DNA from 2 places in the Bacillus cereus group sp. N8 genome. Region 2 is predicted to be linked to the other one. Evidence: riboswitches for the same ligand, from Rfam matches in the RefSeq annotation. Region 2 holds a riboswitch; the other holds the start of a gene.

Region 1 (15,831 bases), on a different contig from region 2:
ACTATTAGGAATAAACGATGTCCCGCTTGGAATTAAATCTGTAAATATCACGTTTGATGCAAGTGTGTTCCCGTTATTCGCTAAAGTAGTTGTGTACGTAATAATATCATTTACGTTCGCAAACTGTTTATCTGCAGATTTTGCAGAGGTAATCGTAGCGTTATTAATAGTTGTCAGTACAGTGTTAGAAGCTACCATTTGCATTACAGCTGGTTTAGATGGGTCATATGTGTATTGGAAAGTAGTGCCTGATTGATTCGTAATTGGATTTACCGCAGGAATAGTTGGTACAAAAACTTGGAATGAAACGGTACGTGATGAATTTGCTCCTATCGTACCAATAAGAATGCCATTAGCGGGATTTGCATTGGCTATAGGGACACCGTTAATCATTACAGTGTTAGGAAGGAAGATGGTACCAGCTGGAATGATATCTGTAAACGTTACATTGGAGGTAGGGATATTGCCGTTATTAGTTAAAATCGTTGCATAAGTTATGACATCGCCAACATCAGCGAAATTTGTGCTCGTTAGTTTCGTAGCAACAATATTAGCAGTATTAATTTGTGTAGTTACTATATTACTAGTAGCGTTTCTAACAACAGCAGGTAAATTTGGATCTGCGATAAAGCTATATTGAAGTGCAGCGCTGTTTTGAACTGGATTTGGTGCAGGTAAACTATTTGCACTAATTTGGAAAACAATCGTTGTAATGCCGCCTGCTGGAATAGTACCAACTTGAAGACCAACACTTGGATCTGCACCTAACTGTAAAGCACCGCCTATAAAAATACTATTTGGTACGAGAGTCATACCAGGAGGGAGTATATCAGTAACGACTACATTATTTGCTGAAGTATTTCCAGGGTTGGCTAGAGCAATTGTGTATGTGATCGGTTGCCCAACATCTGCAATAGTTAAATCTACTTGTTTGACAATAACTACATTTGCTAAGTTGATTTGTGTACTTACAGTGTTACTTAAAGATGTTTCTATAGTTGGCGGGTCGCCCGGAATTAAAATAAAACTATATTGTGTACTAGATGAATTTATTGTTGGGTTTTGTGTTGGGAAAGAGGTGACAGTTACTTGATAAGAGACGGTAAGTGAGCCGTTAGCAGGAATGGAAGGTAACGGAACACCGACATTTGGATCGGCGTTATTTTGGAGTATATCATTAATAAGGAAAGTATTTGGGATAAAGGTAGTACCGTCTGGATTCGTATCAACGAAAGTAGGGCTATCAGCGGAAACACTTCCTGCATTCGTCAAAGTAACGGTATAAGTTAATATATCCCCTACGGTAGCGAACGCTCGATCCACTGTTTTGGTTGAAATGACATTTGCATCGTTTACTTGAGTAAATGTAGTGGTTGAAGTAGTGTTCTTACTTACAGGTCCTCCTGAAGGTGTTAAAAATCCTGAGACTGATACATCGGCACTACCAGTTTCTACAGAAACACGGTTACCAGCTACATAAATTGTTAAATTTCTTGCGGGTAAGGAACCGTTTTGATAAGCGACAATGAGCGTCCATCCAGAAGAATTGATAGCCCCGTTAGAAGCATCTAAAGGGTCAACAAGTCCAGGGACAGAGCCAGTTGTATAAGAGCCGGATCCTCCAGCTTGAACGAGGGATGTTACATCTGCGGACCGTGTATAGAATCCAAATGTGACAGATCCAGAAACGAAAGTTTGATTTGAAGCTGTAACAGCTGAAGGGGTAATTGAGTAAGTTGACACAGGTGTTGTAAAAGAAACGGGGTTTCCTAATAAACTCGTAATGTTTTGATCACGAGATAAATAGTTTCCTCCCCAAACAAGTTCTGCGTAAAGGATAGTACTACCAGCAGGGATATTCAAAATAGCGGTAGAACTATTTTGTGTATAGTTTAATGTTGTACCAGCAGGAAAAGTAGTTACTTGTAAAGCAGTATTCGTAGTTACGAATGCACCAATTGCCCCGATTGTACCAGCACGGTTTTGATTACTAATTTTACTTAAGCCGAGAGTGTTTCCTGTAATAGCGAGTGCGCCGTTAGTGGTGGTAGAAAATCGATTCGTAATGGGCATGTTGTCACCTCATTTATATTATAGTCTTGGTCAAAATAGGATATGTGTGTGACAGATAAAGGGAAACATGTACAAGTTGATTTGGAAAGAATGATTCAAATGTCTAGATAAGGAGATGGAGAATGATTGAATTGGAAATGAGGGTAGAACGTCTTAGGCAAGAAGAAATAGAGGACATTGTAGCGTTATCTGCTTATATTGGTTGGGATTATAATAGAGAAGAAGTTGAAACGATTTTTAACTCATGTATTGTATATGGCGTATGGAATGAGAGAAAAAAACTTATTGCAAGCGCTGCAATTATATTATACGGAGAGGCGTTAGCGTCAATAGGAATGGTGATTGTACATCCGGATTATAAGGGAAGAGGGATTGGAAAGGCGATAACGAATTTATGCATTAAGAGCGTATCGGTTCAAACTCCCATTATGCTTATTGCTACGGATGAGGGAAAGCCTCTATATGAAAAATTAGGATTTAGAGCAGTAAGCTATGTTTCTAAATACATATGTAACTCGTACAATGGGAATGATTATTGTGTAGGAAATGAAGATTATATGATGAATTATGAAGAGTGTGATTTAGAAGAAATAATAAAATTAGATGAGTATGCGTTTGGAACAAATAGAGAAGAGTTCTTAACGAAAAGAATTATGCAAAGTGAACAGTGTATTGTTGTAAAGGATAAGGAACAAAATGTATTAGGTTACGGTTTAAGTATACAAACACCAGAAAATAAAATAATAGGACCAGTCGTTGCAAGAAATGATGCGATGGCAATGAAGATTGTACATTATTTAGCAAGAGAGTATCATGGTAAATTAAGAATTGATGTACCAGAAGGAAAGAAAGATTTCATGAAAGAATTAGAGATTACTGGTTTCAAAAAGGTTAATACACCACCAATTATGATGAAAAATAGCGATAAATTATTAAAAAGGAATAATGAGCTATATAGTATTGCGGCACAAATTTTTGGATAAAAAAGAATCCTTCTGAATGAAGGATTCTTTTTCGTTAATCACGATATTGGTCGTGAGTTGGCTGAAAGAGATCTTCCTCGATATCTCTCACCATAGAAAAATGATCAACATTATAATGACCGTGTAGAGTTTTATTATGATGACCAATAATTTGCTCTGCAGACAATACGTCAGAATCAGTTGTGGAATGACCATTTTTAATTAATGTAACGTCAAATCCTTGTACAGTAGCTGTTCTAACTGCGGTGTCAATGCAATGTTCTGTTTTACATCCACCTATAACAATATGATTAATTTTTTCTTCTTTTAAAAGTTCAAGTAAAGAAGTGCCATAGAATGAATTTGTTGCTGCTTTATTAATAAGGATTGCAGACTGAGGTACTTTAATTTGATTATGTACTTCAAATCCCACGCCGCTACCAGAAGCGACATCAATATCTCTTACGAAAACAATAAGGGCATTTGAATCTATTGCTTTCTGTACGGCTGTATTTAGTGTAGATAATAGCTCGGTTTTACGAAAAACTTCATTTTCTTGTTTATTTCCATCAATTAATTCTTGCTGAGCATCGATAATTAATAGTGCCTGTTTCATTCGATATCCCCTTTAATATAAAATAAATTCCACTTTACATATTCTTTTATATTGTAAGGAAATCCTCTATTGTCTACGGAGTAGACAATAGATTTACAAAGTTGTCAAATAAATTTCATTCTCATAGCGTGTAAAAACATGTATGATAGGAGATGGAGAATTTTTGAGTAGGTGGGAATATCATGCAAACAGTAGAAGATTATCTTTCATTCTTACATACGAAAGGATTTAAATTATCAGAGGAAGCACAAGGGTTTATTATGTTCGGACAAGGATACACCGGTGCGTCTGATGGAATTGTGAATGCAGCAATAGAAGCGACGATTAAGCATCAATTCCAGTTTGATGGTAGTTATTTTGTTGCGTTATTAGAACGATTGAAAGAAGAAGAAATTACAGATAAAAAAAGCGCTAAGGCTTTTATGCGGAAGTTACAAGCGTAACTTCACGCAGCCCGCGCTTCTTTTTTTGTTTTGGAAGGTAGTTCAACAAAAACCATACCTAGGAAAATACATAGACATCCGATAATGGCAGAAATAGAAAGCTGTTCATTTGCAACGAGAACACCTGTTAAGGCAGCAAAAACGGGCTCCATTGCGAAAATAATTGCTACTCTCGTTGGAGACGTATGTTTTTGTGCCGATGTTTGAATGAAAAAAGCAATGGATGTCGCGAATAGGGACGTTAGAAATAGAGCAAATAAAAAGGAAGAATTCGTCCATAGTGCTACTGAAAATAATTTTTCCCAATCTTCAAACAAAAAGGCGCAAATAGAAGAAAACATACCGACAGCTAATACTTGCGACGTGCTTAACAATAAAGGTGATATTTTCTTAGAAAAGAAGCCGTTAACAAGAATATGGGCAGCGAAAGCAACTGCACAACCGAGAACGAGTATATCTCCAATGTTTAATTGAAAAGAATCACCAGCCGTTAATAAGTATAAACCTGCTGTTGCTACAGCAATACCAAGTACGATAAAAATGGTAGCTTTTTGTTTTAAAAAGATAAAAGATAAAATTGGTACCATAACGATACTAAGCCCTGTTAAGAAACCAGCTTTTGAAGAAGTTGTATAAAGTAAGCCGAATGTTTGTAATACATAGCCAACACATAAAAAGAAGCCAACGATTAATCCGGCGAGACTACTCTGTTTTATATCTTGTTTTGAAGATTTTTTCGAGAAAATCATTTGAACGAATAATAAAATAATTCCAGCGAATAAAAAGCGAATACCATTAAAAGTAAATGGACCAACGAAAGACATAGCATTTTGAACGACAACAAACGTAGCTCCCCAAATAAAAGAGACAAATAATAAAGCAAGAGGAGCAATCCAATCTTTTTTCACACTCATACCCCCGTTAATTTTGTAAGATAGCTTTTCTAGCTAATTCATCAGCGACTTTATTTTGACTACTTGGAATCCACTTAATAAAAAAGAGATCGAAACTTTTTATGTACTGCAGTGCTTCCTCTAATAGTGGTGCAAACATTTTGTTTTTTGCGTATTCTTTTTCAACAGCTCGCTCGACAAGTTGTGAATCTGTACGAAAAGAGACAATGTTATAATTATGCTCCATGCAATATTTTAATGCTGCAAGTAAAGCGTGGTATTCTGCTTCATGATTGGACATTGTCCCAAGGGGCAGTGATAATTGTACAGCTGGTTGAACCCCTTTAATAAACACGCCTGCACCAGAAGGACCAGGATTTCCTTTTGATGCACCATCAATATATACTTCAATCAAAATGAGAAACCTCCAAATTATAAGATTATCCCCTACTTATATGTTTCCTTGAAGTAGGGGATAGAGTACTTAGCCGATTGTAAGACTATAACGACATGTAAATGTTTCATTCGCTTGTAAAGATTGAATCCCTTTTTTTTCCTTAAAATCTTTTGCTGGATTTATTTCATCAGCAATCCCGTACCAAGGTTCAATACATAAGAAAGGTGCGTTCTCGCCTGGTGTCCATACGCCGACAAATGGGAAGCCGTCAAATTCTACTTTTACAAATTTATTATGTTTATGAGAACGAATAGAGATTTCATTCGTATTCATATTTTCAAAAATAAGCGCATCATTTTTGAATAAATCGTATGTAAGTGGTAATTCATTCGTATTTTCAGCGATTAATTGCTTTTTACTTGAAAGGTAAGGTCCTTCTAATACGTTTGTTTCTAAGCGTTCAGAACCATTAAATGATAAATGATAATCTGTAAATGATTCACCCTCTAATAAGGGGAAGTTGAAACCAGGGTGTGCTCCGATTGAGAAGAACATCTCTTTTGAAGTAGGATTATTTACTTCATATGTAACATGTATATTTTGTTCGTCTACTTCATAAGAAACGAGTAATTCGAATTCGTATGGGTATTTTTTTAATGTTTCTTCATTACTAGTAACGATATAAGTGATATTCGTTTCATTTTGTTCTTTTACAGAAAATGTAAGGTCACGAGCGAAGCCGTGTTGTGTTAAAGAATATGGTTTACCATCTACGTAGTATGTATTATCTACTAATCGGCCGACAATTGGGAATAAAATTGGTGCGCGGCGTCCCCAGTAAGTAGAATCGCCTTGCCATAAGTATTCAGTGTTATCTGCTTTTAAGCGAACGCTTTGTAATTCTGCACCTTTGTCAGAAATGGAAACGATCACTTTTTCATTTTGAATTGTTGCTGTCATGAAGTGAAACCTCCTAAATCTTTCATATGTTTTATTATACGTTGTCCAAAAGAAAAAAGGTAGTAAATGATAGGAATCTATTGACGAAAGAGTGGCTACCACGTAAAATATAATCTTGTTGCTTAAAAACGAATAACGTGGTTCGAAACCATCCCACGTAAAAAAACTAAGGAGATTTTGTCATGAATATAAGAACATTAGTCGGTAATGGTATTTTAGCGGCATTATATATTGCTGTTTCTATGCTTATTCAGCCATTTGGCTTTACGAATGTACAGTTTCGTATTTCAGAGATGTTTAATCATCTCGTTGTCTTCAATAAGAAAGCAATTTACGGTATTGTATTAGGTGTATTTTTAACGAATCTCTTTTTCTCACCTATGATCGCTTATGATTTAGTATTTGGAGTAGGGCAATCAATTCTTGCACTACTTGCAACTATTATTTCTATGCGCTTTATTAAAGGTGTTTGGGCTCGTATGATTTTTAATACAGTTATCTTTACAATTACAATGTTTATGATAGCAATTGAACTTCATCTTGCATTTGATTTACCATTTATGTTGACTTGGTTAACATGTGCAGTCGGTGAATTTGTTGTCATGGCGATTGGTATGCCTGTAATGTACTGGATTAATAAGCGAGTACAATTTGAAAGATTTATGTAATAGATGAAAGAGCCGTCCTTTATATAGGAGGGCTCTTTTTGTATGTGATTATATTGAATATAATACTGTGACTCTTGATAAAATATAATAAAATAAATATAAGAAGTCTTATATAAGGGGAATCTAGTATGAAATATAAAATTCATTGGTTGTACAAAACGAAGCGTGGTTTACAAACTGAATTAACAACAGATTATATGAACATAGAAGAAGTGCTTCAATTTGCAGAGGATTTTGAGAAAACAGGAAGGGCGAAAGAACTGTTATTTTTCGATGAAATGGATGCGGAATGGTCATTAAAAGAAATGAAAAAACTGAGTAAGCAAGTGGAGGAAGATCCCCGAGAAATTCAAGTTTATTTTGATGGTGGTTATGATGTACAGACGAAAGAAGCTGGGGTTGGTATATGTGTGTACTATAAAAAAGGAAATACAAATTACCGAATTCGTCGCAATGCATACATAGAAGGCATATATGATAATAACGAAGCGGAGTATGCAGCATTATTATACGGGATGAATACACTCGAGGAATTAGGAATTAAATATGAACCGGTTACACTTCGGGGGGATTCTCAAGTTGTACTGCAGCAATTAGCTGGTGAATGGCCTTGCTATGATGAACATTTAAATCATTACTTAGATCAAATTGAACAAAAAGCGAAGCAAATGAAATTAAAGCTTGTTTGTGAACCGATATCTAGAAAACAAAATAAAGAGGCGCATCAATTAGCAACGCAAGCATTAGAGGGGACGGTAATTGACAGTCATAAAGAAATAACCGAATAGAGAGGTGCCAAGGTGAAGAAAAAGCAACTCATTACAGAGGTAAATGACTTATTAGAGACGTATTGCGAAGGGTGTTTCCTGCAGGAACATAATCGGAAAAATCATAGTAAATACTATGCCCATTCTTTTTGTATACGGCAATGTACGGTTGGAGAGAAGTTGAAAAAGTATGGAGAGCAATTGTCATAAAAAACATCCAGAGAATTTTCTCTGGATGTTTTTTTAATGTTTTGCTTCGTGTAATTGATGCTCACATTTACTTAATTTTTTTTCTTCATTCATGAGAAATGGCTCATCTAAATCTGTCGCAACAGATTTCATAATTTCTAGCTGAGAACGAGCCGCTTCTACTGCAGTAGTGGCATGCTCTAATGTGTCCGGATCCATTGAGATGGTTGCAGAACCTACCATTTTTTGTGCAGTTTCTACACGGAATTTTACTTCTTCAAAATCATTTACATGTGAACCCATTGTTATTGCCTCCTTTGTATTTTGCGCATTTCACATAGTTTTTGCTCTGTAAAAGGGAAATATACAAAGGAATAACAAAGGAGGTTACCAAGTTAGGTAACCTCCTGTCGTATGCTGTATTAAAGTTTTACTACGTTAGCAGCTTGAGGTCCACGGTTTCCTTCAGTAATGTCGAAAGATACTTCTTGACCTTCCTCTAAAGCTTTGTAGCCGTCACCTTGAATAGCAGAGAAATGTACGAATACATCATCAGAGCCGTCCATTTCGATAAATCCAAAACCTTTTTCATTGTTAAACCATTTTACTTTTCCTTGCATGTTACAATTCCTCCTAAAAAACGATTACTTTTTTCATTTAGTGAAATTCATTGAAAAGAAAATATATTTTAAAAATGCTATATTCTAGAATATTCTGCTAAATGATTAATTTAAATATACACGTATTGGTAGAATTTAGTCAAGTAAGCGGTTTTATTTTTTGTATTTTTAAATAACTTTCCGCTCAAATTTTTAATAAGGTATAGGACAAGCCGCGTATGTAATATTCTTAAATGAAAGCTGTACATAATGAGGTGAAAGAATGAATGAGTCTTATTTATTAGATAATGAAGGAATGAAAAATAGAGTCGACATACCGAATTGGGTTGCAAAAGAATTTCATGATTTTTCGAATGTCGTGCTAGAACCAACTTTTCCGTGTTATTTCGGTTTAACAGCTTTGAAAAAGAATGAACTTCGTTATTCATTTCTCTCTCATAATGATTGGGGGCATTTACCTAATACAATGTTATCTTTTTTGGAGTTAATGAAAGAACGGCCAATTGTAAGAAGAGGATTTTTTCTTTTTGTAGAACCGGAATGTGAAGAGAAATCAATCGAATATTATCGAGATTATTTTTGGAACGTACTACAATATTTACATGAAAACGATGATCAAACATGGCCGAAGCAAATTCCAACAGATCCAGATCATTATTTATGGGAATTTTCATTTGGTGGTGAACCGATATTTGCGTTTGGAAATGCACCGGCTTATAAACAGCGAAAGACTAGGCATTTAGGAAATTCTCTCGTTATTGGATTCCAGCCACGAACTATTTTCGAGGGTTTAGAAGGAGATCGTCCTAAAGGCTCATACTCGAGACAAATGGTTCGTGAGCGAGTTGAAAAGTGGGATCAGCTACCGAAGCATCCTAACATTAGTCACTATGGCGATTCTGACCATCGTGAATGGAAGCAATATTTTATTGGAGATGATATAGAGCCGATTAAAGGTAAATGTCCTTTTCATCATAGGATAGTGAAATAAGAGCCATCAACTGGATGGCTCTTTTGTATATTTTGGATAAAAAAGGGTATTGTATTAGTGAATAATTTTTATGAAAGCTAGTCTATTTTCTATATTTGCATCATTACTTAATAGTAAAAGAAGTAGAAAGGATAGAGAGATGTTTGGAGCAATTATACAACAAATAGTATTGGGTATTTCATTAGCTGCACCGGTAGGTCCAATTAATATTGAAATGTTGAAACGTGGAATTGAACGTGGATTTTGGCATGCGTGGATTGTTGGAATCGGAGGAATGACTGCTGATATTTTGTTTATGCTTCTTATTTATTTTGGTTTATCTTCTGTGTTTATGTATACATATGTACAAGCTTTTATGTACTGCACTGGGTTTTTCCTGTTATTTTATTTAGGATTTCAAAGTGTAAAACAAGGAATCTCCCACTCGAATATGGAATATAACAAAGAAGAGGTAGGTGGACTTAAACAATCCTTTATGGCGGGATTTTTAATTGCGATATCCAACCCATTAAATCTTGTTTTTTGGTTTGGCATATACGGAAGTACACTTAGCTCATTGCTTACAAGGGTAACGAAACAAGAAGCTTTTTTGTACAGTCTTTGCATTATTATTGGTATTATTTTGTGGAACTTAAATATTGCTTTTTCTGTACATTTTGGAAGAACTTTATTAAAACCAAAAGCACTTGGCTATATTACAGCCGGAGCAGGTATTATTTTAGTAGGATATTCTATCCATTTTGCATACAAAGCTTTACAGTTGTTCACATAAGATTGAAGGGGAGATTTTTATGTATCGAACCACTATTGACGGAAAAGAAATTATCATCACATTAGCACCAAAAATCCGAAAAGAAATTACTGACAGGAACCCATTATATGAAGCGGTATTTAAAAATGCAGCAAGGTTGCTGCAAACGAAACAACCAACGTTTGCGGTAAATCATGAAATATTTGGGCTTATTATTGGAGAAGTACAAAGGGGTGAAGTAACAGTGTTTGCAGTAGAACACATTATCCCGAAGCAAAATATATTTGGTCCGAACACTTTTTTCTCGACAATAGAACAGCAGGCAAATTTGTAAAGTGAATAGAATAAGAATAAAATAGAAAAGAAATAGTCGTAACGATATGTTACGGCTGTTTTTTTGGAAAAGGGGGAAGAAAGATGAAGAGAGTGGTAAAGGGGTTCTTTTTGCAACATGATATTGTTATTATGTATAGTGTTCTATTAATTTTTATCTTTATTTTAAAAATGCAATTTTTCACATGGATCGGTATGTTAGCGTGTCTGTTTGGTATTGTTTTTTATACGTTTAACGAGTATATGACACATCGTTTTTTATTCCATTTAAAGCCGCCTAAAAATGCATTTTTATTAAAAATGTTAAGAAGATTACATTATGATCATCACGTATATCCGGATGATTTGAAACTTTTATTTTTGCCTGTATGGTTTAGTATACCTAGTTTCACTATATATTTACTTATATCATATGGTATTACAAAAAGTGTTACTGTTACACTTTCATTTGGAGTCGGAATGATTATCATGCTCCTCGTTTATGAATGGAAACATTATATTGCACATAAGCCGATTCGTCCCTTCACTAAGTTTGGAAGATGGCTAAAAAAACAGCACATATTACACCATTATAAAAATGAAAAGTTTTGGTTTGGTGTTTCAAATCCAGTATTCGATTTTATATTTGGAACGCTTAAAGATGGAAAAGAAGTTGAATTAAGCCAAACAGCTCGTAATTTAGAAAAAGAGAAAAAGACAGAAGCGGTGCGATAAGCACTACTTTTTTTATCCCGATTGGTGTGGATTGAAGTACGCGGATTTTATGGTGAAAAAGTATATTAAAAACTTAGGGGAAAATGCCGAAAAATGTCTATCGAAAAATCTTTGCAGGAATGTACGGATTGTCTAAAATGAAAATAAGTTTCTGAATATTTATAAAATTTAGTCTTTAGGTATGCAAGGGGGAAGTGTATCTCAAGTAAGAGAGGGGACCAGAGAATGAAACGAGATGATACGTCAGCACGTAAGTTACAAAATGAGGTGAATTATACAGAGGTTGTTCAGTCTGAAGAGTTTCAATTGTTATTAAATACGAAAAAGAAGTTTATCATTCCGATGAGTATTTTCTTTTTAAGTTTTTTTATTACATTACCTGTTTTAACATCGTATTCAAAGGTGCTTAATACACCGGTATTTGGTGATGTTACATGGGCGTGGGTATTTGCATTTGCACAATTTATAATGACATGGGCATTATGTATGATTTATAGCAAAAAAGCAGAATCCTTTGATGAAATCTCGCAAAAAATTCTGCAAGATATGCAAAAGGGGAGGGGCTGAATTTGAATACTACTGCTTTTGCACTATTTTTAATTATCGTCCTTGGTACACTTGTTATCACGTATTTCGCATCGAAAAAAACGAAAAATGCGAGTGAGTTTTATACGGCTGGAGGGGGATTAACTGGTTGGCAAAATGGTCTGGCCATTGCTGGGGATTATATGTCTGCTGCGTCATTTCTTGGTATCGCTGGGGCAATAGCGTTAACTGGGTTTGATGGTTTCTTTTATAGTATAGGCTTCTTAGTTGCTTACTTAGTTGTATTGTACCTAGTTGCAGAACCGCTTAGAAATTTAGGGAAGTATACGCTAGCAGATATGATTGCGGCGCGTTTTGATGCAAAGAAGGTTCGCGGTATTGCAGCACTTAACACGATGACTATTTCGATTTTTTATATGATTGCACAATTAGTCGGTGCAGGTGCACTTATTAAATTATTATTAGGAATAGAATATACGACATCCGTTTTAATTGTTGGTACACTCATGACAGTGTACGTTATTTTTGGAGGTATGACTGCTACGAGTTGGGTACAAATTGTAAAGGCTGTACTACTTATGGCAGGTACATTTATTATTTCTGTTATCGTTTTCGCGAAATTTAATTTTAGTGTGACAGAAATGTTCGCTCAAATGAAAACAGCTACTCCATTGAAGGAATCATTTTTAAATCCAGGAGTAAAGTATAAAGATGGTCTCGATACACTTTCTTTAAATTTAGGACTAGTTCTTGGTACAGCGGGATTACCGCATATTCTTGTCCGCTTTTTTACAGTACGTGATGCAAAAACGGCACGTCAATCTGTTGTGTACGCTACGTGGTTAATTGGAGCATTTTATATTATGACGATTTTCTTAGGATTTGGTGCAGCGGCGTTTGTAGGGAATGAGGCAATTATTAAAGCAAATCCAGCCGGTAATATGGCAGCACCTTTATTAGCTAAAGCACTAGGTGGAGATTTCTTATTCGCATTCGTATCGGCGATTGCTTTTGCAACAATTTTAGCTGTAGTAGCAGGTCTTGTATTAACAGCGGCTTCCGCATTTGCTCATGATTTTTATAACGAGATTATTCGAAAAGGAAAATCAACGGAAAAAGAACAAGTTTCAATGGCTCGTTATGCGTCTATTGGAGTAGCGATAGTATCTATTATACTTGCTTTATTTGCGCAAACATTAAACGTAGCATTTTTAGTATCACTAGCATTTGCAGTTGCTGCTAGTGCAAACCTACCAGTTATATTATTTACAATATATTGGAAGCGCTTTAATACAACGGGTGCAATTTGTGGTATGATCGTTGGTCTTGTATCAGCAATTGTTCTCGTAGCGTTAAGTCCAAACGTTTGGAATCCTGTAGTTGGAAAAGCTATTTTTGTCGGGGAAGCGATATTCCCATATACGACACCTGGAATTGTTTCAATTCCGCTTGGATTCCTTGCAGCATATTTAGGAACTATTTTCTCTAGTAAGAAAGAAGATGCAGCGAAGTTTGATGAAATTCTTGTGAAATCTAATACTGGTCATGGAATTAGTGATGCATCTACACATTAAAAAAGAGGAGCTTTTCGAATTATGAGAAAAGCTCCTCTTATTTTTGTCATTTTCTTATAAATATTACATTATTTTTGGTAGGATTTGTCTTGGTTTTGTGGAATGAAAATAGCAGGGAGAAATTTAACTCATCATGGCACCAGCGCAGCTTTGTGAAAAATAAGTTGTTATGGAAGGTGGAAGAAATGATGAAAACAAAACAAACAGATGAATTATTAGCAAAAGACGAGCAATATGTTTGGCACGGAATGCGACCCTTTAGTCCGAATAGTACAATGGTAGGGGCAAAGGCAGAAGGGTGCTGGGTTGAAGATATACAAGGAAAAAGATACTTAGACGGTATGAGTGGTCTTTGGTGTGTAAATAGCGGATATGGAAGAAAAGAGCTCGCAGAGGCAGCTTATAAGCAATTGCAAACATTATCATACTTTCCGATGTCACAATCACATGAACCAGCAATTAAGCTCGCTGAAAAGTTAAACGAGTGGCTTGGTGGAGAGTATGTTATATTCTTCTCTAATAGTGGATCAGAAGCGAATGAAACAGCTTTTAAAATAGCAAGACAATATTATGCTCAAAAAGGTGAACCGCATCGTTACAAATTTATGTCACGTTATCGTGGTTATCACGGAAACACAATGGCAACGATGGCAGCGACTGGACAAGCACAGCGTAGATACCAATATGAGCCATTTGCGTCAGGATTTTTACATGTAACGCCTCCAGATTGTTACCGTATGCCAGAAATGGAATCACAAAATATTTATGATGTAGAGTGTGTGAAAGAAGTCGATCGTGTTATGACATGGGAATTAAGTGAAACGATAGCAGCATTTATTATGGAGCCAATCATTACAGGTGGAGGTATTTTAATGCCGCCACAAGACTATATGAAAGCTGTTCACGAAACATGTCAAAAACATGGGGCATTACTCATTAGCGATGAAGTTATTTGCGGTTTCGGGCGTACAGGAAAAGCTTTTGGATTTATGAATTATGATGTGAAGCCAGATATTATTACAATGGCTAAAGGTATTACGAGCGCATACTTACCCTTATCAGCAACAGCTGTGAAAAAAGAAATTTATGAGGCATTTAAAGGAACAGGAGAATATGAATTCTTCCGCCATATTAATACATTTGGTGGCAATCCAGCGGCTTGTGCATTAGCGCTTAAAAACTTAGAGATTATGGAAAATGAAAATTTAATTGAGCGCTCTGCACAAATGGGTTCGCTTTTATTAGAGCAATTAAAAGAAGAAATCGGAGAACATCCACTTGTTGGGAATATTAGAGGGAAAGGGCTATTAGTTGGGATCGAACTAGTAAATGATAAAGAAACGAAAGAGCCAATTGATAATGATAAAATCGCAACTGTTGTAAATGCCTGTAAAGAAAAAGGACTTATTATTGGGCGTAACGGTATGACAACAGCAGGATATAATAATGTCTTAACATTGGCACCGCCGCTCGTTATATCAAGTGAAGAAATTGCTTTCGTTGTTGGTACGTTGAAGACGGCGATGGAGCGTATTTAATTAATTGAGCGAGCTGTAATATACAGCTCGCTTTTGTTTATTACGTGAAATAGGATAGCTTTTTAAAGGAAGGGATATTAATGGAGAAATATGACCCTAGTAAACATTATCACATTGGATATTATGAAGATGGATATGATTTAGAAGTGACAGCGTATAAAAGAATAAATGAACCAATTTGGGATGCCTATATTCCACACTATGAGGTAGATGATTTTTACAAAAAAGTGGAGGAAATGAAGCTAGGTGAATATATAGATGATTATGGCATTAAGGTGTATTCATTTAGTAATGATATCGATGATGAAGAAGCGCGAACTATGTTTGAAAATTGGTTAAAAATGAATGGAATTGTTTAAAGATAAAATGAAAAAGGAGATTACTATCTTATAAGATAGCAATCTCCTTTTATTATATGAAACTTATTTACTTGCTTTCATTGCTTTATCTTTTGCACCAAAAGTGTATTTTAACATTGGTGGTGTAATCATTGTAGTTAAAATAACGACAATAACGATAGCTGTAAAGTAATCTTGTGCTAATAGGCCAGAAGAAAGTCCTGTTCCTGCGATGATAAGAGCGACTTCACCACGAGAAACCATTCCGGCACCGATAATTGCAGAAGACTTAGCGTCAAATCCAGTCATACGTGCACCGAATCCACAACCAATTAGTTTCGTTAATACAGCGATTACTGTTAATGCTAGGATGAACCAAATTTGATTACCAATACCATCAAATGTAATATTCATACCGATACTTACGAAGAATACTGGTACGAACATTGCGTAAGCGA
Region 2 (15,831 bases):
GATGTACTAACACATGAAGCTGGTCATGCTTTCCAAGTATATGAAAGTCGTAAGTATGAAATTCCAGAATACAATTGGCCAACATATGAAGCGTGTGAAATCCATTCAATGAGTATGGAATTCTTTACATGGCCATGGATGAAGTTATTCTTTGAAGAAGATGCGGAAAAATATTATTTCTCACACTTAAGTTCAGCACTTTTATTTTTACCGTACGGTGTATCTGTAGACGAATATCAACATTATGTATATGAGAATCCAGAAGCATCGCCAGCAGAACGTAAGTCAGCATGGCGTAACATAGAGAAGAAATATTTACCACATCGTGATTATGAAGATAATGATTATTTAGAGCGTGGTGGTTTCTGGCAACGTCAAGGTCACATTTATAGCTCACCGTTCTATTATATTGACTACACGTTAGCTCAAATTTGTGCGCTGCAATTTTGGAAACGTGCAAGAGATAATAGACAAGAGGCTTGGGAAGATTATGTGAATCTTTGTCAGCAAGGTGGAAGTAAATCATTCTTAGAATTAGTAGAAGTTGCAAATTTAACATCGCCATTTGCTGAAGGTTGTGTAAAAAGTGTAATTACAGAAATTGAAGCGTGGTTACGTGCTGTTGACGACACAAAATTGTAAAAAACATGCGCTTTTTTTCACATGTTTAACATCGACATAATGGAAAAATGATGAGATAATAAAAGAAAATTCAGAATTATTTAAGAGGTGTTTCTAATAAGGAGCACCTCTTTTCACCAACAAAAGGGGGGAAAGCATTATGCTTCAATCTAATATGGATGTTAGTTTAGAAACTTTAGTCCACTCATTACAGTCTACACGAAGCACGCTGTTATCAGAAATTGAAATGTTAAATGATACTGAGGTGAATGTAAAGCCACGTCGTGATAAATGGAGTATTATTCAAATTTTGCATCATTTACATTTAGTTGAACAGTCTGTCACATCTGCCCTTGTATATGCTTTGCAAAAAAAAGAAAGAAAGCTTGCTCCATTTAAAGACCTCCAACTTACGCTTGATCGCACATATAAACGGGAAGCTCCTCAACAAATGAAACCAACAGAGACATTAATGAAAAAACTGCAAGGAATTCAATTACTAGAACATTCACGACAAGAATTATTACATGCACTTCATAGTGTGATAGATGAAAAAGAATTATTTGAAAATGGATTGAAACATCCTATTTTTAATGATTTGAATTTATACCAATGGGTTCAATTTCTGGATTTGCACGAACAAAGGCATCTTACACAGTTAAAAGAAGCAAAACATGCAATTTTACAGCGATAAAGTGAAACTTTAATCATTGGGTGGCATTCCGCATTGATTATTATTCTTTACCAATCGGGATGCGCTCAAATAGTGGGAAAAAGGAAAAGAAGCGGTGAACCGCTTCTTTTCCTTTTTTACTCATGCATAGTTTTCTTTCTCATTTTGGAATACTACATGGAGAAGAGAAAAGGAGTTGAAAAGTATGTCAAAGAAAAAGAGAGAAGAAGAGCGCGCTTGGAAAGCTCGGAAAGAGAATCAAAAACCACATGGAAAAGTGAAAGCTTTTGCAGAATTAGTTGAAGGAACAGAAAAAACGTGATGAATTTCATCACGTTTTTTGTATGATTGGGAAAGTTAATAAAAATGTTGTGCCTGTTCCTTTTTCACTAATAATATCAATTTTTCCATTCATTGCTTGAATGACACTGAAGACGACCATCATCCCGAGTCCGGTCCCTTTTTCTTTCGTCGAGTAGAAGGGGGACCCGAGGCGTTTTACTTGTTCTGGATCCATACCAACGCCTGTATCTTTTATATACAATTGTATATGTTTATGGTCTGGAACTAATGTAAGAATAAGGTCACCACCGTTAGGCATAGCCTCAATGCAGTTTTTTAAAATATTTAATAAGCATTGGTTCAGCTTTTGCCTTTCACCAGCTATAAAGAAAGATGTACTTTGTTTTATGTAATGCATACGAACATTTGTTAAATTGGCGAGAGGTGTAATTAAAGATAACGCATGAAGTAACTCATCCTCTACTTGTAATTGTTGTTCTTTTTCAATACTCGGTTTTGCAAAAGTTAAGTAGTCTGTAAGAACATGATTTGCTTGTTCGATACCGTTAATGGCTATATCGATATATAATTTCCGTTCTTGCTCAGTACATGTACCGGACTGCAATAGTTGTAAAAAACCTTTCGTAGATGTTAAAGGATTACGAATTTCATGCGAGATAGAAGCCGCCATTTCGCCGATTAAATGAAATTTTTCAGCGTTCATAAGTTCATTTTGTAGACGAATTTGCATTTGGAGTATATGTAGCAAATACAAAATAAGAATGGTACCAATCATAGTGCATAGCTCATATACAATAATATGTGGTATATACTCGGTCTTATTTGCTACTTCTGCAAGGAAAAAAGGTATCCAACCAATTCCATAGGCGATGCTATAAAAAATAGCAAGTAGAATCTTTATATGATTTGAGCTGCGATTAAATAGTTTGTACGTTAACAATAGAATCGTAAATAGGAGAATAGAAGCAATAATGGATGGGAAAACACCGACTCCTCCTAATAATACGCGATATATGTTTAATACAACTAAGATAGAACCACCAGCAATAGGTCCTCCTGTTAATGTACCGACAATTAATACGATATGACGCATATCAAATTGAAAACCATTATTTGTTTTTGCTGCAAATGTGATACATAGTATGGTAGCGAGGCAACACAATACAATAAATATAGCTGAATTTAATTTAGGAGACCGTTTTCCTTTTTGATTCCAAAATAAGTGATATATAAGCATCGTAACGAGAATGAATAATATATTTAAAAAGAGGTAAATAATAAAGAGTTTCAGTGGAATGCCTCCTCTCTTCTCACATTAAATTAATCATACTATAAAATGAGAGAAATGAGATATGAAATAGCGGAAAAATCAGAAATTTTTTCTGGTAGTATACAATATGTTACAATATGTTTTGTCAATGAAAGAAGAAATTCCATGCACCGCATGGGAGAGGTTCGCGAACTCCCTCTATAAAAAACTATGGAAACAACAATATCCTTAGGTATTGTTTTGTTTTTTTATTGTGACAGTTCAAGAACGTTCTTTCTTCTTATTCGTAGTAGAGAAGGAGAATGAGTGAAATGAAAAAAGAAAAAGCAGTTGTTGTTTTTAGTGGTGGACAAGATAGTACAACATGTTTATTTTGGGCGATAGAGCAGTTTGCAGAAGTAGAAGCTGTAACATTTAATTACAATCAACGTCATAAGTTAGAAATTGATTGTGCAGTGGAAATTGCGAAAGAGCTAGGAATTAAACATACGGTACTAGATATGAGTCTATTAAATCAACTTGCTCCAAATGCGTTAACGAGAACGGATATGGAGATTACACATGAAGAAGGTGAATTGCCATCTACATTTGTAGATGGACGAAATTTATTATTCTTATCATTTGCTGCTGTATTAGCAAAACAAGTTGGAGCACGTCATATTGTAACGGGTGTATGTGAAACTGATTTTAGTGGTTATCCAGATTGCCGTGACGTGTTTGTGAAATCGTTAAACGTTACTTTAAATTTATCCATGGATTATCCGTTTGTTATTCATACACCGCTTATGTGGATTGATAAAGCAGCGACGTGGAAATTATCTGATGAACTTGGAGCATTCGAGTTTGTTCGAGAAAAAACATTAACGTGTTATAACGGAATCATTGGTGATGGTTGCGGTGAATGTCCAGCATGTCAACTTCGTAAAGCAGGATTAGATACGTACTTACAAGAACGCGAAGGAGCGAACAACTAATGGATAACTTTTTTGGATTTCGCATCGTAGAAAATTTGCAAAAAATGGACAAGGATATTCAGCGTGAACAACTTCAATATCATAATAAAAGAGTAATGGTCAGCAAGGAATTTACATTTGATGCAGCACACCATTTACACTGTTATGAAGGTAAATGTAAAAATTTACATGGCCACACATATAAAGTTGTATTTGGAATTAGTGGATATGTAAATGAAATAGGACTTGCAATTGACTTTGGAGATATAAAAGAAATTTGGAAAAATGAAATAGAAATTTATTTAGATCATCGTTATTTAAATGAAACATTACCAGCAATGAATACGACTGCTGAAAATATGGTAGTTTGGATTTATGAAAAGATGGCAGAAGCATTAACAAAAGATAATCGTGCGAATGAATACAAAGGAGCGCGTGTTGAATTTGTTCGTCTATTTGAGACACCGACTAGTTATGCGGAAGTGAGACGGGAGTGGATGCTCGATGAGTAAAATCCCCGTCTTAGAAATATTTGGTCCGACCATTCAAGGTGAAGGAATGGTTGTAGGACAAAAGACAATGTTTATCCGTACAGCGGGCTGTGATTATAGCTGTGCTTGGTGTGATTCGGCTTTTACGTGGGATGGATCGGCGAAAGATCAAATTAGACAAATGCCAGCGGAAGACATTTGGAATGAGCTTGTTGAAATTGGAGGAGAAAATTTCTCTCATGTTACGATTTCGGGTGGAAATCCTGTTTTATTGAAAAATATTGAGTCGCTTCTTTCTATATTAAAAGAAAATGGGATGCGAACGGCGATCGAAACACAAGGGAGTAAATGGCAAGATTGGTTACTTCAAATTGACGAGGTAACGATTTCGCCAAAACCACCAAGTTCAACAATGAAAACAGATTTTCAGAAGTTAGATGATGTTATTCAGAAACTAGCAGGAAAAGATATTAGTTTAAAAGTAGTCGTATTCGATGATCATGACTTTGAATATGCAGTTAAGATGCACGAACGTTATCCGGATGTACCATTTTTCTTACAAGTAGGGAACGATAATACGAAAACAGTGGATGATGCAATGCTTATTAAGAAATTATTAGATAAGTATGAGTGGCTTATTGAAAAAGCTGTTAATTGTAAAGAAATGAATGATGCGAAAGTATTGCCTCAGCTTCATGCGTTAGTATGGGGAAATAAACGCGGCGTATAATGAGAAGGGATGTTTAAAATGGCAGGAAGATTAGATGAAGATTTAAAAGATGTAACATTATTAGGAAATCAAAATACAAAATATTTATTTGAATATAGCCCAGAAATTTTAGAGGTATTTGATAATAACCATCCAAATCGTGATTACTTTGTAAAATTCAATTGTCCTGAATTTACAAGTTTATGTCCGAAAACAGGACAACCAGATTTTGCAACAATTTATATTAGCTACATTCCAGAACAAAGAATGGTAGAGAGTAAATCTTTAAAGCTGTATTTATTTAGCTTCCGAAATCATGGTGACTTCCACGAAGATTGCATGAACGTTATTATGAATGATTTAATTAAATTAATGGATCCACGTTATATTGAGGTATGGGGGAAATTTACACCACGTGGTGGGATTTCAATCGATCCTTACTGTAATTACGGTCGCCCAGGAACTAAGTATGAGAAAATGGCAGACTACCGTATGATGAACCACGATCTATATCCAGAAACAGTTGATAATCGTTAATATATATAGAAAGAAAGGATCTGTATGATATACAGATCCTTTCTTTCTATTATATTATGCATGTTGATTAATGACAGTATAGTTTTTATGGCTTACAACTGTAAGAGGTTCCATATCTAGTTCTCTGAAATTTTCCATAATTGTTAAATCAACAATAACGGAATTTTGATTTACTTTTTGAACACGGCCTTGCATTCCACCTTTAAATTCAATGATATCTCCAGTTTCTGCGATCTGCATAAGCAACTCTCCTTGTTACAGTTTTCCCCAAAAAAGAATAATTTGGGCTTTTTTTATTTCCTCTTATTTTGAACTATATTTACTAATTTGTAAATGTTTCCAAAGTAAAAATTCAAAAAATATTCACTTTTTGTAAGAAAATATGTAAAAAAATATTGTTAGGAGAGGAATGATGAAAATGCATACATCTTTATATGGGAGTATAATAAAAAAGATACAATGACCTACTAAAGTAGGAGAAATTAGGGGCGGTAAAATGATGTTTGAAATTGTGGGGAGCTTTATAGCGATTTTATTATTTTTATTTTCTTATATACAGTTGAAGAAAATGCGTCAACATGAAACAACTATATATTTTGATGGACTGGATGGTGTGCATGCATCGATAACGCATAATAGTAGTGGGGATATGTAATGATATATAACTTTCTTTTTATGCATGGTATGATGGCAATAAGAAATAGTACATAATATAGTTCGTAAGTGATGAATGGGGAGTGGAAAGAATGCGAATTTCTTTTATTCGTCATGGTCGTTTGGACAGTACTATAGAGCCAATGACAATTATTTCATTTCGTGAATGGATGAAGCAATATGATTTAGGAACTACGGTAAAAGAAGCTCATATACCGATTGAAACAATTGAGGCGATTACAACAGCGAAATTGGTCGTAACGAGTGATCAGAGGCGTGCTGTGCGATCAGCAACCGAATTAACGGATTCTTTATCTTTTGTGCAAAATCCTCTTTTTAGGGAAGCTGAAATTCCGACAGGTTTTTATGCTCCAAAATGGTTGAAATGTAAACCTAATGTATGGATGTTTATTGGACGTACACTATGGATAGCTGCTTATAGTAAGGATGTTGAGTCTTATAAGGAAGTACGAGAAAGAGCAAGGCAAGCTGCTAATATGTTACACCGCTATGCGCTCGTACACGGACGTATTGCTCTTGTAGGTCATAGTTATTTTAATGTGATGATTGGGACTGAACTGAGGGCAATGGGGTGGTCAGGTTCGCCTATTTTCCATAGAAAGCCATGGGGATGTACAACGTATACATTTCGTGAGGCAATGGATGGAAATGTATTAAATACGAATTTAACATAAAAGAGGCTGTCCCTTTGGCAGCCTCTTTCTTTACATAACAAGCAAAAAGAATTGTCCTTTTAAGATATAGAAACTAATGACCGTAATGGTTTTATTAGATGGGCATACGGTTCACCAACAAGCATAACGATGTTATCTTTTTTGTAACCAAGTTTTTCATATAGTGAAAAAGCGCGTTTGTTTTCTAAATTAACAAGTAAGGCGATTTTTTCATGACCTTTTTCAGTTGCATGAAGTTCAGCTGCATCGATTAATTTAGAGCCAATGCCACGTCCACTGTACATATTTGAAACTGACAACGTGTCAATATAATACTCATCAAATTCAGCTTCTTTTTCTAACGTAATGGATTCGTCTTCATGTAGTTCTCTTAAGTAGTGTACGATTGGTGCATCAAGTTGTTCAGCGTCACTACCGTGATAAACGACAATAACCCCAACTACCTTTCCATCTTGTTCAGCCACTAAACAGTTTTCATAGCTCAATCGATTATTTTCTTTTGCGAACCATGTTTCAAGTCCTAGTATCACTTTTGCTTCAACTGTGCTACCTGTGATTTTTTCAGCAATTTCGTGCAGAGCGTTATACAGTAAAGGTGCTACTCCTATCGCATCTGTCTTTTTTGCTTTCCGAATCATAGTATCCCTCCTAGTTCTATGCATATATTGTAGCATAAAATAAAATAACAAACAGTGGATTGGAACTTTGTTATACAGAGCGTCAAAAAGTTTGATATAGAGAAGTAGCTATGTTAGTATATGATATTTAGTGCGAAAATAATAAAGTGATATAGCTATAAAAATAATGAAAGTGAATTACATAATAGTAACGGGATAAATTTACCGTTGTCGACCTATAGAAGATGCGATAAAATAAACTATTGCAGAGAGGTGAAATACATGGATGAACAATTAGCAAATGCAATTTTGGATCAGCTGAAAAATGGTGAAATAAAGGAGTATGTTGCAACGAAAGATGTATTTTATACGTTTAGGAAAGTTGTAGTAAGTCGAGAAGATTTTAAACATATTATCGGGAACGCACAGCGCGGTGGACAGGTAATTTATACATATTCAGAAACACCACGTTCATAAATAGAAGATAAAGGGGAGGAGAATTATGGGCGATTTTAAACAAGGCATTTTACCGCATTGGGATTATATGTGGAAAGATAGAGCTGGGAATAGGTTTATGGGAATGGTTATGTATCCAGAGAAACGAAAATGTTCAGCAAAAATGCTTCAGAAAATAAAAAGAGCATATGAAGAAGCTGTAGAAATTAAAGTAACTGTACAAGTTCAACATACATATCAGTACGTAGAAGGAATGATCGTATACTTTGATGAAGAAGCGCCTGTATGTACAATGCTCGATAAAGATGAGAATCCACATCATATATTTATAAAAGATATTTTGCGTATTGAGCACCCGGAATAATTTTTTTCATAAATAAATTGAAGTTCCATAATAATAATCTTTTTCTATAATAGTTATCTTTTAGTATGTAACGAGGAACGAAAGAGTATGTATAATATTTAATAAAGTAAAATTGATAAATGTAATCGTTGTTTAGAACAGATTATCGTTTAATGTCTGTTCTTTTTTGCGTGATGCTGGAGAAATATAATCCTCCAGCATTTACTGTTTTACGACAAAAAATATTGTTAACTTTTTTAAAATGAGGTTAAATGCGTTGACAACTTTTTTGAAAAGCACTTTATTGACATGAGTTTTAGAATGTTGTTTCATAGTCTTTGTATTGAAAAAAAACGATGATCATGTCGAAAAGTAAAAGTTAAAAAAATAAAGATTTTATACATATATCTTGTGTCTTATTTTGAAACGTAATACAATATATAGAGAAAACAAGAAACGACATACAGAGAATATATATTGGAGAGGGAGGGTCGGAAATGTTAGTTGCATATGATTCTATGACAGGAAACGTGAAGCGTTTCATCCACAAATTAAATATGCCGGCCGTTCAAATTGATGAAGCTCTAGTATTAGATGAAGACTTTATTCTTATTACGTATACAACAGGTTTTGGCAATGTACCGGAACGTGTTTTAGACTTTTTAGAACGCAATAATGAAAAATTAAAAGGCGTATCTGCAAGCGGCAATCGTAATTGGGGAGACATGTTCGGTGCAAGTGCTGACAAAATTTCTACTAAATATGAAGTGCCTATTGTATCAAAATTTGAGTTATCTGGAACAAATAATGATGTAGAATATTTTAAAGAAAGGGTGCGGGAGATTGCGACACATTGAACTGAATAATGAAATCACGCAAATGCAGGACGGTTTTTATCAGCTTCATAAAGATAAAGAGGCGTTAGAAGTCTTTATGGAAGAAGCTAGAGAGAATACCGTTCATTTTAATAGCGTGGCAGAGCGAATGGAGTATATGAAAGAACACGATTACTATTACAACGTTCTGGACGAGTATAGCTTGGAGGAAGTAGAGGGAGTATATAACATCGCTTATGGTGAAAACTTCGAGTTCCAATCTTATATGGCAGCATCTAAGTTCTATAAAGATTATGCGTTAAAAACGAATGATCAAAAACAATACTTAGAAAGCTATGAAGATCGTGTAGCAATTGTGTCATTATACTTAGGACGCGGTGATGTTGCGAAGGCAAAACACTTCGCAAGCATGATTGTAAAACAAAACTACCAACCAGCGACACCAACCTTTTTAAATGCGGGAAGAAGCAGAAGAGGAGAAATGGTGTCTTGTTTCTTGTTAGAGATGGATGATAGCTTAAATTCAATTGGCTTTAACATTAATACTGCAATGCAATTATCGAAAATCGGTGGTGGAGTAGCTTTAAACTTATCTAAGCTACGCGCACGTGGTGAGCAAATTAAAGGTATTGATAACGCCGCAAGTGGTGTAGTACCTGTTATGAAATTGCTTGAAGATTCGTTTTCATATGCGAATCAACTTGGCCAACGAAAAGGTGCCGGCGCTGTATACTTAAACATTTTCCATTGGGATATTATTGAATTCCTTGATACAAAAAAAATAAATGCCGATGAGAAGAGCCGTATTCAGTCTCTATCAATCGGAATTATCGTTCCAAGTAAGTTCTTTGAACTTGCTGAGAAAAACGAACCTTTCCATGTTTTCGCGCCTTATACAGTATTTAAAGAGTACGGAAAACATTTAGATGATATAGATATTGATGAAATGTACGATGAATTAATGAGCAATCCGAAAGTGAAGAAGAAGCCACTAGATATTAGTGCACGTGATATGCTGATTAAAATCGCTATGATCCAGCTTGAGTCTGGTTATCCATACTTAATGTTTAAATCAAATGCAAATAACCAGCATCCATTGAAGGATATTGGAACTGTGAAGATGTCGAACTTGTGTTAAATATGTAGCACCTTCTAGTAGAAATGCTAGTCGAACACTCCGTTAAACGGGGAAAGCCTCAAGTTTGAGGTAACCTACCGTGCTAAATCTTATCTTAGAATGAAAATATAAAAGTTCAGAATGTATCTTATTATTTTGTATAGCAGAGTTATCGGACAACATAAAGTAATAAGAGACTTTCTGAATTAAGATAAGTAAAAGCCTAACGACTATCCCATTTGGGAGTAGAGCGCAAGCGATTGGCGTTCGAAAAGCGGAGCACCTAACCAGGTAATGCTGTAGGTGATGATATAGTCTGTCCTGTATGGTGACATACAGCAGTTGCATGAGCAACGGACTGAGTAGTAGCGAACTCGGTTGAACATTCGAGACAGAAATCTTCCAGCTTCAAGAAACTTCTGAAATAAATGATTACGGTACAGATGACATTATCCGTCGTGATATTAACTGTAACTTAGGATCGTTAAATATCGTAAATGTAATGGAAAATAAAGAGATTCGTGAAGCAGTTCATGCGGGGATGGAAGCTTTAACAGCTGTTTCTGATATGACGATCATTCCGAATGCGCCAACTGTGAAAAAAGCAAATGATGAGCTTCATTCAGTTGGACTTGGAGCAATGAATTTACACGGATATTTATCAAAAAATAAAATCGCATATGAAAGTGCAGAAGCGAAAGAGTTCGCTCGTACATTCTTTATGATGTTAAATTACTACTCGATTGAGAAAAGTATGGAAATCGCTAAAGAAAAAGGCGAAACATTTAAAGACTTCGATAAGTCTGATTATGCGAACGGCACATACTTTGAAAAGTATGAAACGACAGATTACAGCCCAGTAACTGAAAAAGTTCAGCAATTATTTGAAGGAATTCATATTCCAACAAAAGCAGATTGGACAAGTTTAAAAGAGCAAGTGAAGAAGAATGGGTTATATAATTCATATCGTCTTGCAATCGCTCCGACACAATCGATTAGTTACGTTCAAAATGCAACTTCAAGCGTAATGCCGATCGTAAGTCAAATTGAATCAAGAACGTATGCGAATGCGACAACATATTATCCAATGCCGTATTTATCAAAAGATACATTCTGGTACTATAAATCTTCTTACGATATGAATCAGTTTAAATTAATTGATTTAATCGCGGAAATTCAAGAACATATTGACCAAGGAATTAGTACTATTCTTTATGTTAATAGTGATATTTCAACACGTGAGTTAGCACGTTACTACATTTATGCACATAAAAAAGGCTTGAAGAGTCTTTATTATACGAGAACACGTAAATTAAGCGTAGAAGAGTGCGTGGCTTGTACCGTTTAATATAAAAAGTGAGACATTATGAGCAGGGTTTTTCTGAACCCTGCTCATGCTTAGTTATCAATTTTTTTATGTTTATTTAGAGAAGGGGCGATTTAATGCGTGCGGTAAACTGGAACAAAAAAGAAGATGATTTTAGTTTAATGTTTTGGAAGCAAAACATCGCTCAGTTTTGGACAGAAGAAGAAATCGCAGTGTCTTCTGACAAAAATACTTGGGCACAATTATCAAAAGAAGAGCAAATTGCTTATAAGCGTGTATTAGGTGGTTTAACACTTTTAGATACGAAACAAGGTGGCGAAGGGATGCCTCTTGTGCTTGTTCATCTTGAAAATTTACAAGCGAAAAGTGTATTAGCTTTCATGGGCGCTATGGAAGAAGTACATGCGAAGAGTTACAGTCATATTTTCACAACGTTAGCTACTGAAGAAGAAATTGATGATATTTTTGAATGGGTAGATAACCATCCATTACTTGAGAAAAAAGCTGGTATTGTTACTAATTACTATCGTCGTTTATTAAAGTCTGAAGTAACGAAAAAAGAGTTATACATGGCAATGGTAGCAAGTGTGTTCTTAGAAAGTTACTTATTCTATAGTGGATTCTTCTATCCACTTTATTTAGCAGGTCAAGGGAAATTGACGGCAAGTGGTGAGATTATTAACCTAATAATTCGTGATGAGTCCATTCACGGCGTATTCGTCGGTATTTTAGCACAACAAATCTTCGCAGAACTTTCTGCAGAAGATCAACAAGAAGTGCAAAAAGAAACGCAAGAATTATTAATGGAACTATATGAAATTGAAATGGCATATACAGAAGAAATTTACACTTCTATCGGTCTTGTAGAGGATGTAAATCGTTTCGTTCGTTACAATGCGAATAAAGGACTTATGAACTTAGGGCTTGAGCCGAAGTTTGAAGAAGAAGAAATTAACCCAATCGTTTTAAATGGTTTACGTACAGATACGAAAAACCATGATTTCTTCTCTGTAAAAGGAAATGGTTACGTAAAAGCAACGAACGTTGAAAAGTTAGCTGACGATGACTTCGTATTCAATTTTTAATATAGTGTTATAGAAAAAGCTGTCTTTATAGAGAAGACAGCTTTTTTGCTATGAATGGTTTACATAATGTTATTATTTCATGAAAATGTTTTAATCTTGTAAAAGCCCAGTTTGCGAGGAAGTGGGGATAAAGAAAATACACGGGTTAAAGTTTTATTTTCATATTTAGTGGTATGAGAGATTGAATAACTTATGTAAAAATGAATAAAAAATGAGAAGAAATGAGGTCCAACTACACCTATACGTTCTTTTTAATATTGAATTTTCAAAGTCTAGAAATTTTGGCTTAAAAATTGCATGAATATTTAAAAAGTAACGAAAAGGGAGGTAATACTTGATGTGATATTCAGTTACTTGAAAACGCTTCCTTTTAACTGTCGATTTTTAAATGGAAATTAGATAGAGAAAGTAGGGGGAATGATAGGTGGGAAAAGTAGTTGGTTTAAAACGTTCATTAGGACTTTGGTCAATTGTTATGCTAGGGGTCGGGTATATGACACCGATGGTTGGATTTGATACATTTGGAATCGTTTCTGAAAAAACGGGCGGTCATGTTCCAGGAGCTTATCTTATTGCATTAGCAGGAATGTTGTTTACCGCTGCAAGCTACGGAAAAATGGTAAAGGTTTTTCCTACCGCAGGATCTGCTTATACGTATACGCAGAAGACAATTAGTGCAAGGCTTGGGTTTCTTGTTGGATGGTCCGCGTTATTGGATTATTTATTTCTACCGATGGTGAACGCACTATTAACGCGAATTTATATGTCAGCATTTTTTCCAAGTGTTCCTAGTTGGGTATGGGTCATTGGTTTTGTTCTCCTGGTTACATTAATAAATATGATTAGCGTAAATGTTACTGCTAATTTCAATACGTTCTTAGTAATATTTCAAGTGTTAGTAATGGCCGTGTTTGTTTTTCTAGTTATAAAAGGTTTATTAGCGGGAGAGGGAACAGGAGAAGTTTTTTCCATTCAGCCGTTTTTTCAATCGGATATACAAATATCACCGTTAGTTGCAGGTGCGACAATTCTTTGTTTCTCATTTTTAGGTTTTGATGCAGTAACTACATTTTCAGAAGAGACACCAAACGCGGAGAAAACAATTCCTCGAGCTATTTTTCTTACTGCTTTAATTGGTGGAGTTTTATTCATTACTACTACGTATTTTACACAGTCTATTTTTCCAGATACATCTGTATTTAAAGATAAAGAATCAGCGTCTCCAGAAATCGCGCTATATGTTGGAGGAAAACTATTTCAAGCTTTCTTTTTAGTAGGAACGCTTATGGGGACACTTGCGTCTGGTTTAGCTTCTCATACAAGTGTATCCAGATTATTGTACGTTATGGGGCGAGACAATGTAATTCCGAAGAAAATATTCGGATACATTCATCCCCGCTGGAGAACTCCAGTATATAACATTGTTATTGTAGGAATTATTTCGCTCTCGGCTATATTCATTGATTTAGAAACGGCAGCATCTCTTATTAATTTTGGAGCGCTTATTGCATTTACATTTGTTAATTTATCTGTAATTTCCTACTATGTAATTAAGAAAAAAAGATATAAAACGATAAAAGATTGTTTAAATTTCTTAGTTATGCCTATTTTAGGTGCTGGTACTGTGGCAGTACTATGGTTTAACCTCAATATTCATTCACTTATTCTAGGGATTTGCTGGGCTGCTATTGGAATTGGGTACCTTCTATATGTTACAAATATGTTCCGTTCAGCTCCTCCGCAAATGCATTTTGAAGAAGCACAGGAAATATAAAAAGAAAAAGACATCGGATAAGTTCCGATGTCTTTTTTTATATTTGATAATCATGCAGCATTGCATAAGTCATTCAAAGATTCATAAGTAAAGGGGATGACACGATATGATTAACGTAGTATTTTCACTTGGCACGATTATTGCTTTGTACAATTAGTAAAAATATAAAGAGGGGTGTTATCGTGCCGATTCAATCAGAAAAACATACAAATACAGATGAAGTTGAAAATCCTTTAGAGGAATTTCAATCTATATTAAAAGAGGCGCTTCATCTTTTAAGTTATCCAGACGAAGTATTCGAATTTCTGAAAAAACCGATGCGTTTTTTAGAAGTAAGCATTCCTGTTCGCATGGATGATGGAACAACAAAGGTATTTCAAGGGTATCGCGCTCAGCATAACGACGCAGCAGGGCCAACAAAAGGTGGTATTAGATTTCATCCAGATGTTACGGCAGAAGAAGTAAAAGCACTTGCTGGCTGGATGAGCTTGAAATGTGGAGTGACAGGACTTCCATATGGAGGCGCAAAGGGCGGGATTATTTGTAATCCACAGGAGTTGAGTTTTAGAGAACTAGAGTTACTGAGTCGTGGGTATGTAAGAGCAGTAAGTCAAATTGTGGGACCGACGAAAGATATTCCGGCACCTGATATGTATACAAATGCGCAAATTATGGCTTGGATGCTAGATGAATATGACCATATTAGGGAGTTTGACTCTCCAGGCTTTATAACCGGGAAGCCATTAATGTTAGGAGGATCACAAGGACGGGAAACAGCAACTTCTAAAGGTGTATTGTATACACTTCAGTTAGTAAGTGAGTTAAAACAAATTCCTTTGCAAAATATGCGAGTTATTATTCAAGGGTTTGGGAATGTTGGAGGTTATTTGGCGAAATATTTATATGATATTGGTGTGAAAGTAGTCGGGGTATCAGATGCTATAGGAGGAATTTATAATCCAGACGGTCTAGATGTTCCTTATTTACTAGAAAACAGAGATTCTTTCGGTGTAGTATCGAATCTCTTTAGTAAAACAATTTCTAATCAGGAGTTGTTAGAAAAAGAATGTGATGTACTCATTCCGGCGGCAATTGGAGGAGTCATTACAAAGCATAATGCAGGAAAGCTTGGATGTAAGATTATCATTGAGGCTGCAAATGGACCAACAACAAAAGAGGCGATAACTATGTTAGAGGAAAAGGGAATTTTGGTTGTTCCAGATATTTTAGCAAACTCTGGTGGCGTGATTGTTTCATATTTTGAATGGTGTCAAAATAACCAAGGATATTACTGGACGGAGCAATATGTTGATCAATGTTTAAAGGAGAAAATTACATCTAGTTTTTCTAACGTACTTGATACTTCTAAA

What was found. A riboswitch is a leader RNA that binds a small molecule or an ion and turns the genes downstream of it on or off. The one in region 2 is predicted to bind preQ1.
Positions count from the first base shown of each region.
Region 1: linked by a shared signal. The riboswitch ahead of JDS80_RS05230 (QueT transporter family protein) and the one ahead of queC (7-cyano-7-deazaguanine synthase QueC) in region 2 are both predicted to bind preQ1.

Region 1 is NZ_JAEHBK010000002.1:210,885-226,715, reverse strand. It holds gene JDS80_RS05265 (beta strand repeat-containing protein) at 1-2,073, opposite strand, end outside; gene JDS80_RS05260 (GNAT family N-acetyltransferase) at 2,196-3,056, shown strand; gene JDS80_RS05255 (cysteine hydrolase family protein) at 3,091-3,651, opposite strand; gene JDS80_RS05250 (DUF6123 family protein) at 3,834-4,094, shown strand; gene JDS80_RS05245 (DMT family transporter) at 4,097-5,002, opposite strand; gene JDS80_RS05240 (reverse transcriptase-like protein) at 5,016-5,402, opposite strand; gene JDS80_RS05235 (aldose 1-epimerase family protein) at 5,472-6,344, opposite strand; PreQ1 riboswitch class I at 6,476-6,520, shown strand; gene JDS80_RS05230 (QueT transporter family protein) at 6,527-7,012, shown strand; gene JDS80_RS05225 (ribonuclease H family protein) at 7,141-7,800, shown strand; gene JDS80_RS05220 (zinc-finger domain-containing protein) at 7,813-7,989, shown strand; gene JDS80_RS05215 (DUF2564 family protein) at 8,023-8,271, opposite strand; gene cspB (cold shock-like protein CspB) at 8,391-8,588, opposite strand; gene JDS80_RS05205 (YqcI/YcgG family protein) at 8,851-9,579, shown strand; gene JDS80_RS05200 (LysE family transporter) at 9,719-10,351, shown strand; gene JDS80_RS05195 (hypothetical protein) at 10,371-10,664, shown strand; gene JDS80_RS05190 (sterol desaturase family protein) at 10,748-11,377, shown strand; gene JDS80_RS05185 (DUF485 domain-containing protein) at 11,603-11,944, shown strand; gene JDS80_RS05180 (solute symporter family protein) at 11,947-13,497, shown strand; gene JDS80_RS05175 (aspartate aminotransferase family protein) at 13,686-15,035, shown strand; gene JDS80_RS05170 (DUF3986 family protein) at 15,116-15,394, shown strand; gene JDS80_RS05165 (cation:proton antiporter) at 15,458-15,831, opposite strand, start outside.
Region 2 is NZ_JAEHBK010000004.1:32,865-48,695, reverse strand. It holds gene JDS80_RS08665 (M3 family oligoendopeptidase) at 1-642, shown strand, start outside; gene JDS80_RS08660 (DinB family protein) at 782-1,315, shown strand; gene JDS80_RS31385 (DUF6254 family protein) at 1,500-1,616, shown strand; gene JDS80_RS08655 (ATP-binding protein) at 1,626-2,834, opposite strand; PreQ1 riboswitch class I at 3,042-3,085, shown strand; gene queC (7-cyano-7-deazaguanine synthase QueC) at 3,179-3,841, shown strand; gene queD (6-carboxytetrahydropterin synthase QueD) at 3,841-4,332, shown strand; gene queE (7-carboxy-7-deazaguanine synthase QueE) at 4,325-5,041, shown strand; gene queF (preQ(1) synthase) at 5,060-5,557, shown strand; gene JDS80_RS08630 (YkvS family protein) at 5,612-5,797, opposite strand; gene JDS80_RS08625 (hypothetical protein) at 6,054-6,212, shown strand; gene JDS80_RS08620 (histidine phosphatase family protein) at 6,304-6,906, shown strand; gene JDS80_RS08615 (GNAT family N-acetyltransferase) at 6,966-7,544, opposite strand; gene JDS80_RS08610 (hypothetical protein) at 7,806-8,000, shown strand; gene JDS80_RS08605 (hypothetical protein) at 8,026-8,343, shown strand; gene nrdI (class Ib ribonucleoside-diphosphate reductase assembly flavoprotein NrdI) at 8,820-9,179, shown strand; partial or broken gene JDS80_RS08595 (ribonucleotide reductase N-terminal alpha domain-containing protein) at 9,166-10,293, shown strand; gene JDS80_RS08590 (ribonucleotide reductase large subunit) at 10,673-11,623, shown strand; gene nrdF (class 1b ribonucleoside-diphosphate reductase subunit beta) at 11,719-12,687, shown strand; gene JDS80_RS08580 (amino acid permease) at 13,112-14,461, shown strand; gene JDS80_RS08575 (Glu/Leu/Phe/Val dehydrogenase dimerization domain-containing protein) at 14,644-15,831, shown strand, end outside.